Regions from separate parts of the Chitinibacter fontanus genome, predicted to be linked through region 2. Evidence: predicted binding sites of a transcription regulator. Region 2 holds the regulator's gene; each other region holds the start of a gene.

Region 1 (4,226 bases), 240 kb from region 2:
AAACTCGACCCGGCGCTGATCGCGTTGATGCTGCAATTGCCAGCAGAAAACTATCTGCTTGAGCAGCTGAGCGACGTCGACCCTAGCCGTCTGGCCTTGGTGTGCCAGAGTATCAAGCAGCAAATTGCGCGCGAATTACGGCAAGAATTGCTCGCAACTTATCAAAAGCTCAATGACGGCACGCCGTATCGCTATGATGGCGAACAAGTCGCTCGCCGCGATTTGAAAAATGTCTGCCTTGACTATCTGGCCGAGCTAGACGAAGCGATGATCAGCAGCCTGCTGGCCGACCAATATCGCAAAGCCGACAATATGACCGATCGTCTGGCAGCACTGCGTGCGCTGGTAAACCGCGACGGTGGCGAAGCTCAGCTGGCCGACTTTGCCGCACAGTGGGCAGATGACGCCTTGGTGATGGATAAATGGTTTGCACTGCAAGCTACCAGTCGCCGCAAAGGCACACTCAGCCGAGTACAAACGCTGCTGAGCCATCCGGCCTTTTCGCTCAAAAACCCCAACAAGGTACGCGCACTGATCACTTCGTTTTGCGTTTTAAATCTGCCGCATTTTCATGCCGCCGATGGCTATGGCTACGCGTTTGCGGCCGAGAAAATCATCGAACTTGATGCCATCAACCCGCAAATTGCCGCCCGCTTGGCCAGCTGCTTTAATCGCTGGACCAAAATCGAACCCGCACGCCGCGAGCTGATGAAACAGGAGCTAGAACGCATTCGCGATCAGGCAGGACTGTCGTCGGATACGTTTGAGATTGTCAGCAAAGCACTTGCTGCATAAAACAAAAAGCCAGTTCAATGAACTGGCTTTTTTATTCGCAAAGCAAAAATCGATTAGCCGCGTAACAATGACAAAGCCAACTGTGGCATGGCATTGGCCTGCGCAAGCATAGCTGATCCGGCTTGCTGTAAAATCTGCTGCCGCGTTAACGCTGCGGTTTCTTGCGCGTAATCGGCATCCATAATCCGTGACTTAGCCGCACTGGTATTTTCAACCATATTACTAACGTTTTTAATCGCAGAATCCAAACGGGACATCACTGAGCCGGCTTTTGCCCGCTCGCCATTGATGTAATCCAAAGCCTCATCAGCATGCGCAATCGCCAAAGTGGGCAAGCGCACTAAATCAACATCATCCAGCCCCAAATTTTTGGCACTCATGCCCCCAAATTGGACGGTAATTTTTTTTGTCCAGCGCCATTGCCGACTTGAAATGAAGTTTCTTTCAGACCTGTGCCACCTTGGATATCAATCCCGGTAGTACCTGCCGCCCATACCTGTTTGAAGCCTTTGAGTACCTGTTTACTAAATTGTGTGCCCTGATCGGCAAACACATTCGTGCTACTCATCGCGGGCTTGCCATCAACATCGGCACCGCCAATCGCACCAGTATCTTCATTTGTAAAATTCACCCCCAAGGTGGTGAATAAACTGGGGGTTGCAGCCGCCGCCAGGAATTTTGCATCAAAATCGTTGAAATTATTAAATGCACCATGACTAGCATGAGTCAGTGCATCATCCAGCGTTGAGCCTGTGTGGGTGCTCAGATAGGTCATGATATCCTTGATGCCATTTCCGCCTGCTGCCTTGATTTGTTGGTGCATATAGCGAACCGCTAAATAACCGCCGGTATAAATTTCTGAACCACTGGTTGGATTGGTTTTATAGCTAAGCGCGGCCGAAGTATCAGTACCACCGGCGGTATCTGCGAACAGTCGCTCATCAGCGCCATGAATAAATTCTGCGGCACCTTCCTTGAACCAACTAGCCAATGGGGCAAAATTCATAGAACGCCCCATCACTGCATGCACCATCTCGTGCGCAATAATCCGATCGCTATAAACCGTACCATTCCCAACCGCTACACCACCACCATCGGGTAAATTTGGTGGCTTGAAGTCCTCCGGATCAATCCAAAGAAACATATTCAGCGTTTTACCATTTGCATCAGCCGTGCCGGTTAAACTGCCAACCGCAGCTGCAGTGCCACCAGCGGCACTACTCAGCCCAGACCCGGCTGGAGGCTCAAAGACAATATTTAGATCAGCACCATCACCAGTGATACCAAACAGGTTGGTAATTCTTGTTTCCGCCTCTTCCAACCAACCCATTTTCAAACCGTCGATAATCCCTCGACGAGCAGGATCTCCACCCAAACTGCTTTCAGACTGGGCGAAAATCTTTTGCCCATTAAACTCGGCGTTTTGTGCTTGGGTACTCAAGCTTTGTAGCAGTTGATTAGCTTCAGCTTGTAATGCCTGACGATCTGATCCTGACAAACTGCCATTAGCAGCCTGCACGCCTAGTTCACGAATCCTTTGTACGACATCGGCGGCGTTGCTCATCGCCCCTTCTGCCACCTGCATCAGCGAGACACCGTCATTCATATTACGAATGGCCTGCCTATCCCCGCGAATCGTGGCGTCCATACGACTAGAAATCGCCAGACCTGCTGCATCATCTTTAGCGGTATTGATACGTAAACCAGACGATAGACGCGACAACACCTGAGCTAAACCATTGCTGGTTTGGCTCAGGTGCCGCTGCGTATTCAGCGAAACTACGTTGGTCGTGATTTGCACGATCAAGCCCGTCCCGTATGCTGGTGAAAACCCGTATACGCGGCTTATCGGCATGGTAAGTAAAAAACTTTAGCGAATAAAAAAACCAGTCTAAAGACTGGTTTTTTTTATTTATGGGTATATAAACAGAGGCTTTTCCAGAAAAGACTCTGATGAACATACCCCTAGATTAAGCTAGCAATTACTGCACCGTACCATGACCTGCATCGCTACCAGCATAGAGAGCACCAATATCTACGGGGTCAAATTCATACTCTTTACCGCAGAAATCACACACCACATGCACGTGACCGCGCTCGGCAAGCACTTCGTCGACCTCATCGCGTTCCATCAATTTGATCATGCCGCCCACACGCTCACGCGAGCAGGTGCAGGCAAAGCGTGGTGTGGCGGGGTCGAACACGCGGGCGCTATCTTCGTGGAATAGGCGATATAGTGTTTCGCGCGGCTCCAGTTGCAGCAACTCTTCGTTTTTCACTGTCCCAGCCAACGTAACTAAGTGATCCCAAGTATTTTCCAGATCATCCTGCGCAGGCATTTTTTGCAACATCATGCCGGCGGCGATGCCATCTTCGCACGCCAGCCACAGGCGTGTATCGAGCTGCTCGGAATGCGTCATGTAGTGCTCGATGATCTGCGCCACGGTTTGGCCGACCTCCATACCGACCACGCCTTGATAAGGCTCGCCCACGGTTGGGTCGATCGTAATCATAAAACGACCCCGCCCCAGTAATTCGGCAATTGAGCTCGTCTCATCAAATGCGGCAATTTTATCCGCATCCCAGCGAGCAGTTGCCCGCAGGGTATTCTGGCTAGTCACTTCAACTACGAGCAATTGCAAAGCACCAGTGCCATGCATTTGCATCACCAGCGTACCGTCAAATTTGAGCATGGCCGATAGCAGCGCACCCGCAGCCATTAACTCGCCCAAACGCGAACGCAGCACCAGCGGATAATTATGTCGCGCTAAAACTTCTTTGTACGTGGCATCTAGTTTGACCAATTCGCCGCGTACAGGCGCCTTTTCAAACAAAAATCGTTCTAAAACATCTTTCATTCTATTAACCTTCATCTGACATCGCGGCGGTGCCACGATCGCGCTCAGGGGCGCATTATCTAATCAAGCGATGCTCATTATTACCAGGCTTGCAGCTTAGGCCTGCGGAATCCCAGCGCGTGTTTAGGCGCTAATTAAATAGCTCGTCATCGGCATACTGGAGCTAACATCAAATGCGCAACCGGCCTCAATACCCGCTTTTGCTAAACCTTCAGCATCGAGTTGCTCATACAGTGCATTCATGGCACCAATCGCAAAATCGCGGCCGCTGCCCATCGCCCAGAAACGCTGAAACTCATACACTTCACGCAAACTGTAGACGCCAAAAATACCGTGCTGATTGGCAATTAAAACCGTCATCTGACTGGATTCATAAGGATCGTCTTCTTCCTCATCCGGCTTGAGGTAGAAATCTTCCTTTAGCTTTGGATGCAATTTGCGGAATGATTCAAAGATGGCGACTCGGCTGGAAAAATCAAGGTTTTTGATCTTTTTTAATGCCGATTGCAGTACCAAATCGTGTGCCGCACTGCCACAAATGGCGAAATAGCTGCCTTCATGCTGGAAAATCTT
Region 2 (4,226 bases):
GCAAAAGCGTGCGGCAATTGCCCGTGCCATGGCACTTGATCCACAAATTTTATTTTTGGATGAGCCATCCGCAGGCCTAGACCCCATTACCTCAGCCGAGCTCGATCGCCTGATTCGCCGTCTGGCAGAAACCCAAGGGGTCACCATCATGGTGGTGACACATGAATTAGCCAGTATTGCTGCCATTGCAGATCGCGCAATTATGCTCGATAAAAGTATCAAAGGGATTTTAGCCATCGACACTCCCGCAGCACTCGCCCAATCAACAGATAGGCGGGTTGCGGGCTTTTTTAATGCACAGCGGCCATCGCACGCCGCAGTTTAAGAAGCCACATGGAACAACAATCGAATTTTCGACTGGGCGTGTTTATTCTGCTTGCGCTGCTATTGGGTGCCGCCATATTAATTGGCATCGGTAGCGGACGCTGGTTGCACAAAAAGGTGACGCTCGAAACCTATTTTAATGAGTCGGTACGCGGGCTCGATATTGGCTCCAAAGTACGCTATCGCGGGGTCGCGATTGGCGAGGTGAGCGCGATTACATTTACCTACACGCGCTACGAGAGCGATATACCCAATTCCCAGCGCCAACAATACGTTTTGGTTGAGGCTCAGCTGGATAACAATATCTTGGGGCAATCGAGCGGAAATAGCAGTGCACAAGCCGAACTGGATCGCGAAATTGCCAAGGGTTTGCGCGTAAAATTATCGCCGCAAGGGCTAACAGGAACTAGCTATCTCGAAATTGATTATGAAGCAGGCCAAGGCCAACCGCTGCCTTTCAGCTGGAAGCCCGAGCATTTATATATTCCCTCAACCAACAGTACCGTCAATCAACTCCTAGGCAGTGCTCAGGATTTAATGGCCAAATTGCAGCGAGTTGATGTGGATAAAACCATCAATCTACTCAATCAAACCTTAAACACACTCAATACCAAGCTCGATGAGCTGCCCGTGAAAAGCATAGCGAGTGAAACAAATCGGCTGCTACATACGGCTAACCAGCTGCCCTTAGTTCAAATTGCCAGCGAAAGCAGCCAGCTTCTGAGTGAAGTACGAGAAAGCAATCAAGCGCTCAAAGCACTGCTTGAGCAACCCGCACTCCACAGCGCCACCCATGATCTGGCAAGTGCGGCCAACTCTGCCAAAGTGCTCCTCGCCAACCCAGCCTTAGCTAGCGCGGTGCAAAGATTGGATCAAATTACATTGCGTCTGGACCATTTAAGCGCGCAGCGTGAAGGCGATGTACAACAAATTATTGATAATTTATCGAGCACCAGCAGCAATCTTAAAGCCCTGAGCGAAAAAGCCAATCAGCGTCCAAGTAGCTTGCTGTTCTCCGATCACCCCAAACCTTATAGCCCGCCCAAACCATGAAAAAACTGCTGTTATTACTATGCGTACTTGTTTGTTCGGCCTGCAGCACAACACCGCCAGATCGACAGGATTTCCTACTTACCGCGCAGCGTGCAGGTACAAATCAGTCAGTGCGCTTCGGCGCTTTGCAAGTCAATGAATTACGCAGCAGTGCACCATTTCGCGATTTGGCACTGATTTATCGCGAAAGCCCTCAGCGCTATATTGCCGACCCGTACCACGGTTTTTTGGCAACTCCCAGCAGTCAGATCACCCAAAACACACGTCGCTGGTTAAGCCAAAGCGGGCTGTTTAGCCAAGTCTATCCTTCCGGCAGTAGCCTGATTGCCCCTTGGCAGCTCGAAGGAGAATTGCTTGCCGTCTATATTGATGTGAGCGAGCCAAATTCACCTAAGGCAGTAATTCAAGCTCAGTTTTTACTCAGCCATCAACAGCAGTCCCGCAGTTTTGAACTTAGCGCGGCACAAGCACTGCCGGATGCAACCCCCGAAACCGCGGCGCAAGGCCTGAGTGTGGCGCTGGAAAGCCTATTAAAGCAATTAGAACAACATCTGACTTCGTCAAACTTCGATTAGTCAGCTACACTTAGGGACAATTAGTCACCGCTTATATCATGTCAGCCAATCGCGCCCTATCTCTATACCGCAGTACGCAAAGCACTTGTGAGGAAGACCGTGTGAAACAGCACGCGCCACTTGTGCGGAAAATTGCGTATCACATGATGAGCAAACTGCCTGCCAGTGTGGAGGTGGATGATCTGATTCAAGTCGGCTTAATGGGCTTGATGGAAGCGGCGCGTAATTTTGATGTTGATGCAGGCGTACAGTTTGAAACTTTTGCCAGCCAGCGCATTCGAGGCGCCATGCTCGACGAGCTGCGCAACGCCGATTGGCTGCCACGGCAAGCACGCAAAAATATGCGTGAAATCGAAAAAGCCATTGTGCAACTTGAACAGCAATTGAGTCGTCACCCCAGCGAAGGCGAAGTCGCACAAGCCTTGCAAATTCCACTCGATGAATATCAATCTATGCTCGGCGAAGCTCGTGGGCATCAGCTACTGCATTATGAAGACTTTGAAGTCGATGGCGAAAATGATCAACTGGATCAGTACGCAGCCGATCATAATGCCAACCCAATTGATATTCTGAGCGATGATGCATTTCGCGGCCATTTAATCGAGGCCATTAAGCTATTGCCGGAACGCGAGCAGTTGCTGATGGCTCTGTATTATGATGAAGAACTCAATTTGAAAGAAATTGGCGCGGTATTGGGCGTTTCGGAGTCGCGCGTTTGTCAGCTTCACACTCAAGCCGTTGCACGCCTGCGCGGCAAACTTAAAGACTGGCTTGTGTAAATGGATAAAATCAGCGTATTCGGCGTTTTACTGGGTCTAACAGCGATCATTCTTGGGCATTGGCTGGAAGGTGGCCATATTGGCTCGCTGGTGCAATTTACCGCTTTTTTGATCGTAATCGGCGGCACCATGGGCGCGGTAATGATTCAAACCGAAATGCGCCATTTTTTTGCCGGCATCAAAATGCTGCGCTGGATTTTTTTCCCGCCATCGATGGATTTTCGCAAAGTACTCTCGACACTAATGAATTGGGGCAATCAGGCACGCCGTGGCGGTTTGCTGGCGTTAGAAGCCTACCTTAATAGCGAAAAAGACCCCTTCGTAAAGCGCGGTCTAACCATGGTGGTTGATGGTGCCGAGCCTGAAACGGTGCGCCGCGCACTTGAGCTCGACATCGATGCTTACGAGGATCAAGCGCGGGCGGCGGCAAAAATCTGGGAGTCGGCGGGTGGATATTCGCCCACGTTCGGGATTCTAGGTGCGGTGTTAGGTTTGATTCATGTAATGGAAAATCTGACCGACCCTTCAAAATTGGGCGCAGGGATTGCCGTTGCGTTTGTTGCGACCATTTACGGTGTGGGTGCGGCCAACTTATTTCTACTTCCCGTTGCCAACAAACTGAAGCATTACATCATGCTCGAAGTCCGCCGTCGGGAAATGGTGGCAGAGGGACTAGTCACTATTGCAAATGGTGAAAACCCACGCCTACTCGAAAACAAATTAGCCGGTTTTCTACACCACTAACCCCACAGGGGTATTGCCATACACATCAATTCAAACAGCAGATTGATAGCAATACCCGATAAAACAATATTCATCACCAGCATTTATTGCGCACGCTTGTCAGTCACTCGCTATAGTCAAACTAAGTGGTTGCGAGAAGATTGCATATGCTTTATTTGGCACAAATTTTAGTTAGGCTAATTGCTTGGCTTGACTTGGCTATTTTTACAGCCGCAATGGTATTGCTTGCTAGCCTACCGCAGTTCTGGCTTAAAAAGATATACCCCCCCTATTTCATAGCTGGTGCCGTACTTTTGTCCGTGCATTAGGGGTTCAGTTACGTCTGCACCAGCACTATCAGGGTGAGCTGCCTGCACATTACATTTTGATAGCCAATCACCCCTCGGCGCTCGAAGACGTGGGGATTCCTGCGTTTTTTGCTGTGCGCAGCTTAGCCAAACACGAAGTGGCAAATTGGTTTTTAGTTGGAAAAATCGCAAAAGCGGCTGGCACTTTATTTGTCGAGCGAGAAAGTAAAGCCTCACGACAAGCCGCACAACAGGCACTGATCGATGCGGTCAATGCCGGGCACAATATCGCGCTCTACCCGGAAGGGGGCTGCAAGGGGCGACGGATAGCGCCCCGGTTTCTATTTGGTGCTTTTGCGACATCGCTAGCCACAGGGGTGCCGATTCTGCCGGTGTTTTTACATCATGAGGCACAAGCTGAATTTGAGTGGCAAGCAGGCGAGCATTTACTTCACAAAATTTGG
Region 3 (4,226 bases), 420 kb from region 2:
TCGAGCGAATGTGATGGCACGATTCCTAGAGGCAAATTACTGGAACTACAAACCCTCAGCACTTGCTTATTAGCATCGAGAATTTGAATTGGCGGCATGCCTGCATTCCAAATTTCGATAGTGCCACTTACTTCATCAATTGAAATCAACGAAACACACACAAATCGCCCAATCGGCAATACTTGGCGCACTTTGGCATTCATTTCAAACAAGATATCGGTAATTGAATAGCCTTTCTCAGTCATGCTGTAAAAAGGCTGGGTCAGTGGCAAGACATTTAAGGCTGCAGTTAGTCCATGCCCAATTCCGTCTGCCAGCAAAATATGCAATGCCTGCCCAGGCGTACGGGCAGCAGCAATCAGGTCACCGGATAAGCTTTCGGCAGGTGATAGCAAATAGTCAAACTGGGGATCCGCAAGCCGCTCCGAATTGACCATCTGATCCATCAGATGGCGAACGACTCGTTTTTCTTCTTCTGCCCGTTCGTAATAATCAGCAAGGGTTTGTGATTGCTCTCGCACCTTCCGATTCAAATCGAGGGTACGGCCAAAAGCTTTGAGTTTTGCTTCTAGAACACGGAAGTTAACGGGCTTATTGATGTAGTCATCAGCACCACGCTCAATAGCATCAGCTAAGGCATTTTCTTCGCCAACACCCGTGACAAATACAATAGGAACCCAAGTGCCCCCCGCTTCGGCTTTAATCTGAACCGCCGCCTCTGGCCCAGACATAATGGGCATCATCACGTCCATTAAGACCAAATCAGGCTGCTCTGCACGCCAAAGCTCAACCGCTTCTTGCCCGTTGCGGGCAACCAATGCACTGTGACCTAAAGCCTCAACAAATCGAGAGATTAATAAAAGTATCGCCTCGGTATCGTCAACGACCAAGATCTTCATAAATCGAACCTACTTGTTAGCGGATCGTAAAGATCTTGCCAAAACAAGCGATCTCCAAGACCTGCTTTACCGTATCGCGGCAATTCACCAGAGCAAGCGTCTTGCTCGCTGCGGCAATTTTCTCTTTGAGCAATAAAAGCATACCCAATGCTGAACTATCCAGATAGTTTACATTCTGAAAATCCACCAGAACTTCTTTGATATCTGGATTGGCAATAATTGACTCACAAACTTGGCGAAACTCACGATGAGCGCTGAAATCAAACTGACCCGACAAGATTACTCGGCCTACACTGCCTTCAATTTGTACCGTAGGAGTCATTCTCACACCAACCTTTCGCTAATCTATGTTTATAAATTTGGCTAACCAGAGCCTATACACACAAGTTAGGTAGAAAACCAAACTCAGCTTTGTCTTAACACATTAGTTGTCTCGAGCACTCGAGGCAAGCAAATCTTGAATTCACTACCCAAATTTGGAGTTGAAGTAACAGTTATTTCCCCACCATAGCTGGAAATCAAATTCCTTACAATTGCCAAACCCAAGCCAGTACCGCCCTTTTTGGTTGTAAAAAAAGGTTCAAACAACCTTTCAAGTGCAGAAGCAGAAATTCCAACACCTCGGTCACTCACCAATACCGTTACTTGCCGCTCACTCAACTCAACACGGCAGCTCACGAGCTGGCCTGCGACAGAAGCTTGACAAGCATTTTCAATTAAGTTGCTGAATGCGCCACTCAGCTCCTTGAAGTTTGCCATCACAACGGCAGAATCGTTTGGCAATTCTAATTGCAGCAAAATCCCTTGCTGCTCAAAAACCGACTTTACTTCAATAAATGCATCCTGAACTACCTCTTGCAATGAAATAGGGCTTACTTCTTGGGGCTGACCACGAACAAACAACAGCATATTTTGGACCAGTGCCTCCAATCGCTGTAAACGTTCACTGGCTTTTACTGCGAACTTGATACGATCGGCCTCTTGAAGCTGTTCACGCTGTAAGTGCCCCACATACAACAACCCAGCTGCCAATGGTGTACGAAGCTGATGAGCTAGTCCCGCAGCCATCTCGCCCATCGCCACCAAACGACTATTGCGCTGCAAAGTTTGCCGCATTTCGACAGATGCACTCACATCATGCAGCAATACCACGGTCACAGCCTCCTCGACTACCTGCACTTGTTCAACAGTAATATAGCGCTTCAAATCGACAGATTCGAATAGCAGCAATCCGCTCTCAGAGGTTTCCTGAAAATGGACAGTACAAAAATCATCCCAATTTTTAGCTACCAAGGACTCACCTAAAAGGCCAAGAGCGCGCTCATTACAGCGAATCACCATACCTCGATCATCAACCTCCAACACCCCGGCAGGTAATCTATCGAGCAACAAAGTGAGACGCCGTGACAACACTGCCTTCTCTTCAAACTGTTTTTTTAGATTGCCATTTGCAACTGCAAGCTGTTCCGTGAGGGATGTAACATCTTGCTGCAGACCTGCATAAGCATTTGATAATTGATGAGAAGCTTCAGTAAAAAGCGCAAACGCCTCTTCCAAGTCTTTCGAATTGATTTGCTGATCTTGACTTGTCACAAAAAAGCGTCCTTGTTGCTTTGCAATTTTTGCATTATAAATGCCTTAATCGCTGTAGCTAAGACTGAATATTGCTAGTTCGATTAAAGCGAGTAAATTTATTCACTCGTCCCCTTGAGTCAACTAAATTTAAATGTAATTTTGCCGATATATCTGAGCTGCAATCAACCGACGCATAATGGAGCAACCTCGTGTCAGAACTTCTAAAAAACATTGATGCACGGACCAAACTAGCCGGCACAAACAAGCTAGAGATTCTGTTATTTACATTGGGCTTGGACCAGCGCTCAGGGCGCCGTGAGACATTTGGCATCAATGTATTCAAAGTTCGCGAAGTAATGCGCACACCAGAAATTACTCAAGCACCAGATATGCCATCCTCTGTGGAAGGCATGGTTAGCTTACGTGGTTCATTGGTTCCTGTTATTGATCTTGCCAGATATGCTGGAATTCAAACTGAGAGCCGGCCAGAGATCATGATTGTGTCTGAATACAACGGACACACACAGGGCTTCTTGGTTGAAGCTGTTGATACAATTTTGCGGCTTGATTGGTCGGTTATGCGGGTACCACCGGACATGCTAACCATGCAAATGGGTGGGCTAGTTACTGCGGTGACAGAGCTTGAAAATGGCAAACTGGTCATGATGCTTGATGTCGAAAAAGTACTCGCGGAAACGACCCAGCACAGCAATCGAGTTGATACCACCACGGTCATTCAAAATCAGAAAGTCGTCAATAAAACAGTGTTTTTTGCCGATGACTCTTTAGTCGCTCGCAGCCAGATCGAACAGACCCTTGACGCCATGGATATTCGCCACATGCATGCCATTAATGGCAAAAGAGCATGGGACGAATTATTAAGAATCGCTCAGGCTGCTGAAATTCAAGGTGTCATGGTTAAGGACATGATTCAACTCGTATTAACTGATGTAGAAATGCCTGAAATGGATGGCTATATGCTGACCAAACAGATCAAAAGTGATCCACGGTTTGCTGGCATTCCAGTATTAATGCATTCGTCACTCTCCGGTTTATCAAATCAAAAATTGGGGCAATCCGTTGGTGTTGACGGGTATGTAGCAAAATTTGAGCCACACAAATTGTCACAAAGCATCGCGAATTTCTTGCTACGCAATGAGCCTGCCAACTAACAAATTTTGACTTGGAGCACTCCATGAGCAAGCCTGAACAGACAAATTTGCTTGATACCGTTGATGCGAGAACAAAATTAGCCGGCTCCAATAAAATGGAGATTCTGCTATTTACACTTGGAACGCGCGAGATTTTCGGGATTAATGTATTTAAGGTTCGAGAAGTATCTCAAACCCCAAAAATAACGAAAACCCCCAATATGCCACATGGCGTAGAAGGGGTACTTTCGCTACGCGGTAATATAATCCCAGTAATTGCATTATCACGCTTTGTATCCACGCAAGAAGTCCCGACAGGGGATACAACAGGGACGATGATCGTCACTGAGTTTTCAAAACATACCCAAGCATTTCTAGTTCATGATGTAGACCGGATCATTCGTGTCGACTGGGATAAAGTCAGAGCCCCTGAAACAATGCTAGCGGGCAATCAAGCGTTAATTACCGCCATTACCGAATTGCCAGATGGAAAACTAGTTTCTATTTTGGATGTTGAGCAAATCCTTGCTACGGTGATTGGAGAGCCCGTTGTTCCAGATTTACCTAAACCGCAGATTAATCCCGACACATTTATGTTCTT
Region 4 (4,226 bases), 730 kb from region 2:
TTTACTAGCCTGCGCGCCTGCAGAAGCACTAATTTTAACCGCAGAATCGTCTGAAGATGTTGCTGAAGTTGAGCCAGTATAAGTTGCAACATTATTGAGCTTTGCTAAGGCAGATTGAAAGCTGGTAAGCCCACTTTTAATAGTGCCATAAGCACTAATCTTTGCTTGCAGTCCAACCTCTTTGACCGTCATTTTTTGCAGGGGCTGCCGTTCAATCGACATCAACTGCGAGACTAGGCCATTAATATCAATCCCACTCATGCCACCAGTCGTAATCGCCATGATTTACCCCTTCAATAACGTCTTAACTACACAAAAACAGCACTTAGGCTTTATCCCGCACCAATAAGCCTTGAAGCTTATCAATTGCTTTAGCAATATTAATCACTTCTTCGGTAGGAATTTGGCGCAATACTTCTTTTGAAGCAACATCAATTACTTTAACAAGACGCAATTTAGTATCTTCATCTGTTGAAAATTCTAAACCCACATTTTTGTTCATCGAGCCAATCGTTTGGTTAATTTTTTTAACCGCATCATTAATTTGCTCAGCCTGTGCCTTGGCATCAACAGCCTGAACAGCTTCTTTTGGAACCTCGACAATCGGCGGCAAACTATCACCCACCGCCCTAGCTGCAGTAGATTGACTCGGCATCTGCCGAGGTTCATCCCTCAAAATGGGCTGAGCCTGGCCAGTTCCAGAAACTGAGTTGATTTGCATGATTCTACTCCTCTATGCACAGATGCCCCGAGATTCTCACCTCGGGGCATGCAAACTAATTTACGGCATACTCAGAGGCCTGATTAGCCACGTAGCAAACTTAGCACCTGGTTAGGCAATGCATTAGCCTGGGCCAACATCGCTGTACCAGCCTGCTGCAGAACCTGAGCCCGAGTCAAGTTTGCTGTTTCACTCGCAAAGTCTGTATCTCGAATCCGACTACGCGAAGCCGATAGATTTTCCGAAGTTGTCTGCAAGTTCTTAATTGTAGTTTCAAAACGGGACTGGATTGCACCGTAGTTGGCACGTGCACTATTAATGTTTTGCAAGGCTGAATCAACTATGCGAATAGCCAAGGTAGCCTTATCAGCTGTTGAGACATCCAGCTTATTCACTTTATTAGTTTGATCAGCAGACGCAGCACCAAAGAGACCAGTTACCGCAGATGTAGTAAACCCATTTGCCGAATCTAACGTTACATTACCTTTAACTACAGATTTCGCCGAAACAGCCGGACTATCAGCGGCTCCAACATCTTCCCTGGTTCCATCCTCCTTGATACGCTGTGCCGTTACTTGAATATTCGTACCAGAAGCATCTTTATTTGTTATCTCAATATCAGAACCAGAAGCATTGGTTAATTCAATGTAAGTACCGTCCGTACTTGTTTTAGCAGTCACTCCCGTTTGCGAGCTAACTTTATTAATTTCAGCAACCGCCTGAGACAGTCCTTCAGCGGTATCTACATTACTAACGGTAAACGATACGCCTACAGCAGTAGCATTATCTGCTTTGATCTGAATACTGCCGGAAGAAGCGGCAGTAAAATCCAGCTTCGCTAATGATTGGGCAGAGGCCGCGACGCCAGTTTCACCCTGGACTGCGTTAATTTTATCCGCAATTGTTTTCGCAGAGTCTCCAGTTGCAATCGTAACATCTTTACTTGTAAGGCCACCAACAGTCAGTGTTCCAGTACCAAAAGCAGCTGAAGCACCAGCGGCCACCCCAGATGAGGATGAAGTCGCTAATCCGTATTTATTTGTACGAACATCAGCAGTCCCGACACTAATCACTTGGTTAGCATTTGCTCCTACTTGGAAAGATTGCGAGCCAAATGATCCATTAAGTAATTTAAGACCGTTAAACTCTGCTGTATTTGCGATCCGATCAAGCTCACTAACTAGATTAGACACCTCAGAATTTAGTGCCTGACGATCAGAGCCACTATTTGATCCATTGACTGACTGCACAGCCAATTCACGAATACGTTGCAGAATATCGCCTGAAGACTGGAGTGCACCCTCAGCAGTTTGGGAAACAGAAATGCCATCATTTGCATTTCTACGAGCTTGATCTAAGCCGCGAATTTGGCTAGTCATACGCTCAGAGATCGCCAAACCAGCAGCATCATCTTTCGCACTATTGATACGTAAACCCGATGACAGTCTAGTCAAGGACGTAGACAAAGCGGAGCCCGTTTGAGCTAGATTTCGCTGAGAATTTAGCGACGGCACGTTTGTGTTAATAACTTGCATGATATTAATCTCCTAGAAGATGTGATTCAAAATCGGACGCACCGCCGCGTCCACACTTGATTTATCGTCAGAAGGAAGCAGAACTTTAGGATTAATTTACAAACAACTTTTCGACATCAAGCGCCCTCTGTCCAAGCAGACACCCACCTGCGGAGCTCATCGCCACCTAACATATAGTGATCGGCAACATACGCCTTCAGAGCGCCTCCCAACTTGCGTCTTGCATCAGCATCCTCGATCAAAGTGTTTAGCGCATCACACCAATCTTTGTATTTATTTTTAACCCTCAAAACAGGGAAATTTTTATCCTTATAAGGACCGAAATCACTGCACACCACAGCAAAACCGCACGCACCATATTCAAGAAGTTTTAAATTACTTTTACAACTATTAAAGGCATTCTCCTCCAGAGGAGCAATTGCGATATCCAATCTAAGGCTTGCTAGTTTTGCCGGATACGTTTCAATACTGACGCCCGGATGGTATTCGGAGACAAAAGGGGCCAAACTAGCCGGACAAAAGCCTAAGAAAACCCACTCAACTTTTTGACTATAATGTTTAATAACATCTTTAATCAACTCCAAATCACCAGTGTGACCAACCCCACCAGCCCAACCTATGCGAATTTTTTTATTTTCATTAATTGAACTATCCAACGTTGCCCACCAAGTGACAGGTAGTAAATTACGGACAATACGGATATCATTATGCCAATTTGAACAAAAATTAGCCAACTCTTCAGTTGAAACAATGAATCTATCCACATTTGATAAAATAGTCCTAACCGATTTCAAAACATCCTTCGGCATAACTTCTCTGTGATGACTTTTCAACGGTAAATTGATCACGTAGTCATCTAAATCCAACACTTTGAAAGATCGGCTATACTTTTTATATTCAAGTACCCTTTGAATATCATTAGAATCGGTCCTTCGTTGCATTACAATAATATCAGGGCACACGCGCTGCAAATCTATCGGATTAAAAAATTCGCTAGAAATGGCAGCCTCAACCATCAGACTGGACTCCATAGCCTCCAAAGGCTTAATTACCCTATAATTACCACAACCAAAAAAATCAGAGGGATGGGCTAATACAAAAGGCCTTTTTCTATTACCCACAGGCCGCCAATGGAGTAATTTATTATCTTCAAGCTCGACCCCATTTCCATCCCTAGAAAGGCCGGGATTAAATGCTGGATCGTCAGCCAATAGAGGCAACCAACGTGAATACATCACAGATTGTTCTGAGCGATAGCGTATTAATTTCTCTGCGCTCTTCTCTGATTCAATTGAATTTTGACTTACACTCCCCACGTGAATTAGCTGAGCAAAAGGCGTCCAAACGATTAAATAACCTAGCTTTTTAATCTTTAAACATAAATCGACATCATTGAATGACACTTTTAATGATTCTTCATCAAAACCACCAACCTCAAGATAAATCTCTTTTCGTATCATCATACACGCAGCAGTGACTGCAGACAGTACTTGATCAATACAGTCTCTCTCCATCAAGCTAGAAGCAGGCTGCATGCCTATATAAGGATGATCTGCAACCCCTCGAAGCCCTAAAAAAACACCAGCATGCTGCAGCGTACCATCAGGAAAAAGCAATTTTGCCCCAACAATTCCCACTTCATTGCGGCACGCATGATTTAACATAGCATCAAGCCAATCAGGATCGATTATTTCTGTATCATTATTGAGTAGCAGCAAATAATCTCCAGATGCTTGCGTAGCAGCAAGATTATTCATCTTGGAAAAATTAAACTCCCCAGGATGGTTTATTACCTTAATAAAGCCTACACCTAATGAGCACAAGCCACTTAGATATTTTTTGCACTCAACAGTAACACTACCATTATCAACAATAATAATTTCATACCTTTTATAATTTGTAAGAGATATGAGAGAGTCAACACATCTAGACAGATACTCCAATTGGTCTTTTGTTGGTATTATTATCGA

The links. Region 2 encodes FliA, which starts transcription of late flagellar genes. Its sites were predicted from a motif close to GCTAAAGNTNNNNNNNNNNCNGCCGATAAT; they were not measured.
Positions count from the first base shown of each region.
Region 1: HZU75_RS02695 (flagellinolysin) is a predicted target of FliA. The motif match lies at 2,640-2,669, and genes of this name have one in related genera.
Region 3: HZU75_RS01855 (chemotaxis protein) is a predicted target of FliA. The motif match lies at 2,615-2,644, and genes of this name have one in related genera.
Region 4: HZU75_RS00450 (flagellin N-terminal helical domain-containing protein) is a predicted target of FliA. The motif match lies at 2,317-2,346, and genes of this name have one in related genera.

Region 1 covers NZ_CP058952.1:581,106-585,331, forward strand. Annotated here, with positions in the region: gene pepN (aminopeptidase N) at 1-795, shown strand, start outside; gene HZU75_RS02690 (flagellin) at 849-1,175, opposite strand; gene HZU75_RS02695 (flagellinolysin) at 1,172-2,596, opposite strand; gene hslO (Hsp33 family molecular chaperone HslO) at 2,778-3,653, opposite strand; gene HZU75_RS02705 (Ntn hydrolase family protein) at 3,777-4,226, opposite strand, start outside.
Region 2 covers NZ_CP058952.1:819,933-824,158, forward strand. Annotated here, with positions in the region: gene HZU75_RS03805 (ABC transporter ATP-binding protein) at 1-325, shown strand, start outside; gene HZU75_RS03810 (MlaD family protein) at 334-1,377, shown strand; gene HZU75_RS03815 (ABC-type transport auxiliary lipoprotein family protein) at 1,374-1,952, shown strand; gene HZU75_RS03820 (RNA polymerase sigma factor FliA) at 1,991-2,731, shown strand; gene HZU75_RS03825 (flagellar motor protein) at 2,732-3,475, shown strand; gene HZU75_RS03830 (lysophospholipid acyltransferase family protein) at 3,840-4,226, shown strand, end outside.
Region 3 covers NZ_CP058952.1:403,491-407,716, forward strand. Annotated here, with positions in the region: gene HZU75_RS01840 (ATP-binding SpoIIE family protein phosphatase) at 1-899, opposite strand, end outside; gene HZU75_RS01845 (STAS domain-containing protein) at 916-1,221, opposite strand; gene HZU75_RS01850 (sensor histidine kinase) at 1,305-2,492, opposite strand; gene HZU75_RS01855 (chemotaxis protein) at 2,684-3,646, shown strand; gene HZU75_RS01860 (chemotaxis protein) at 3,670-4,226, shown strand, end outside.
Region 4 covers NZ_CP058952.1:94,696-98,921, forward strand. Annotated here, with positions in the region: gene fliD (flagellar filament capping protein FliD) at 1-282, opposite strand, end outside; gene HZU75_RS00445 (flagellar protein FlaG) at 326-721, opposite strand; gene HZU75_RS00450 (flagellin N-terminal helical domain-containing protein) at 805-2,256, opposite strand; gene HZU75_RS00455 (glycosyltransferase) at 2,373-4,226, opposite strand, start outside.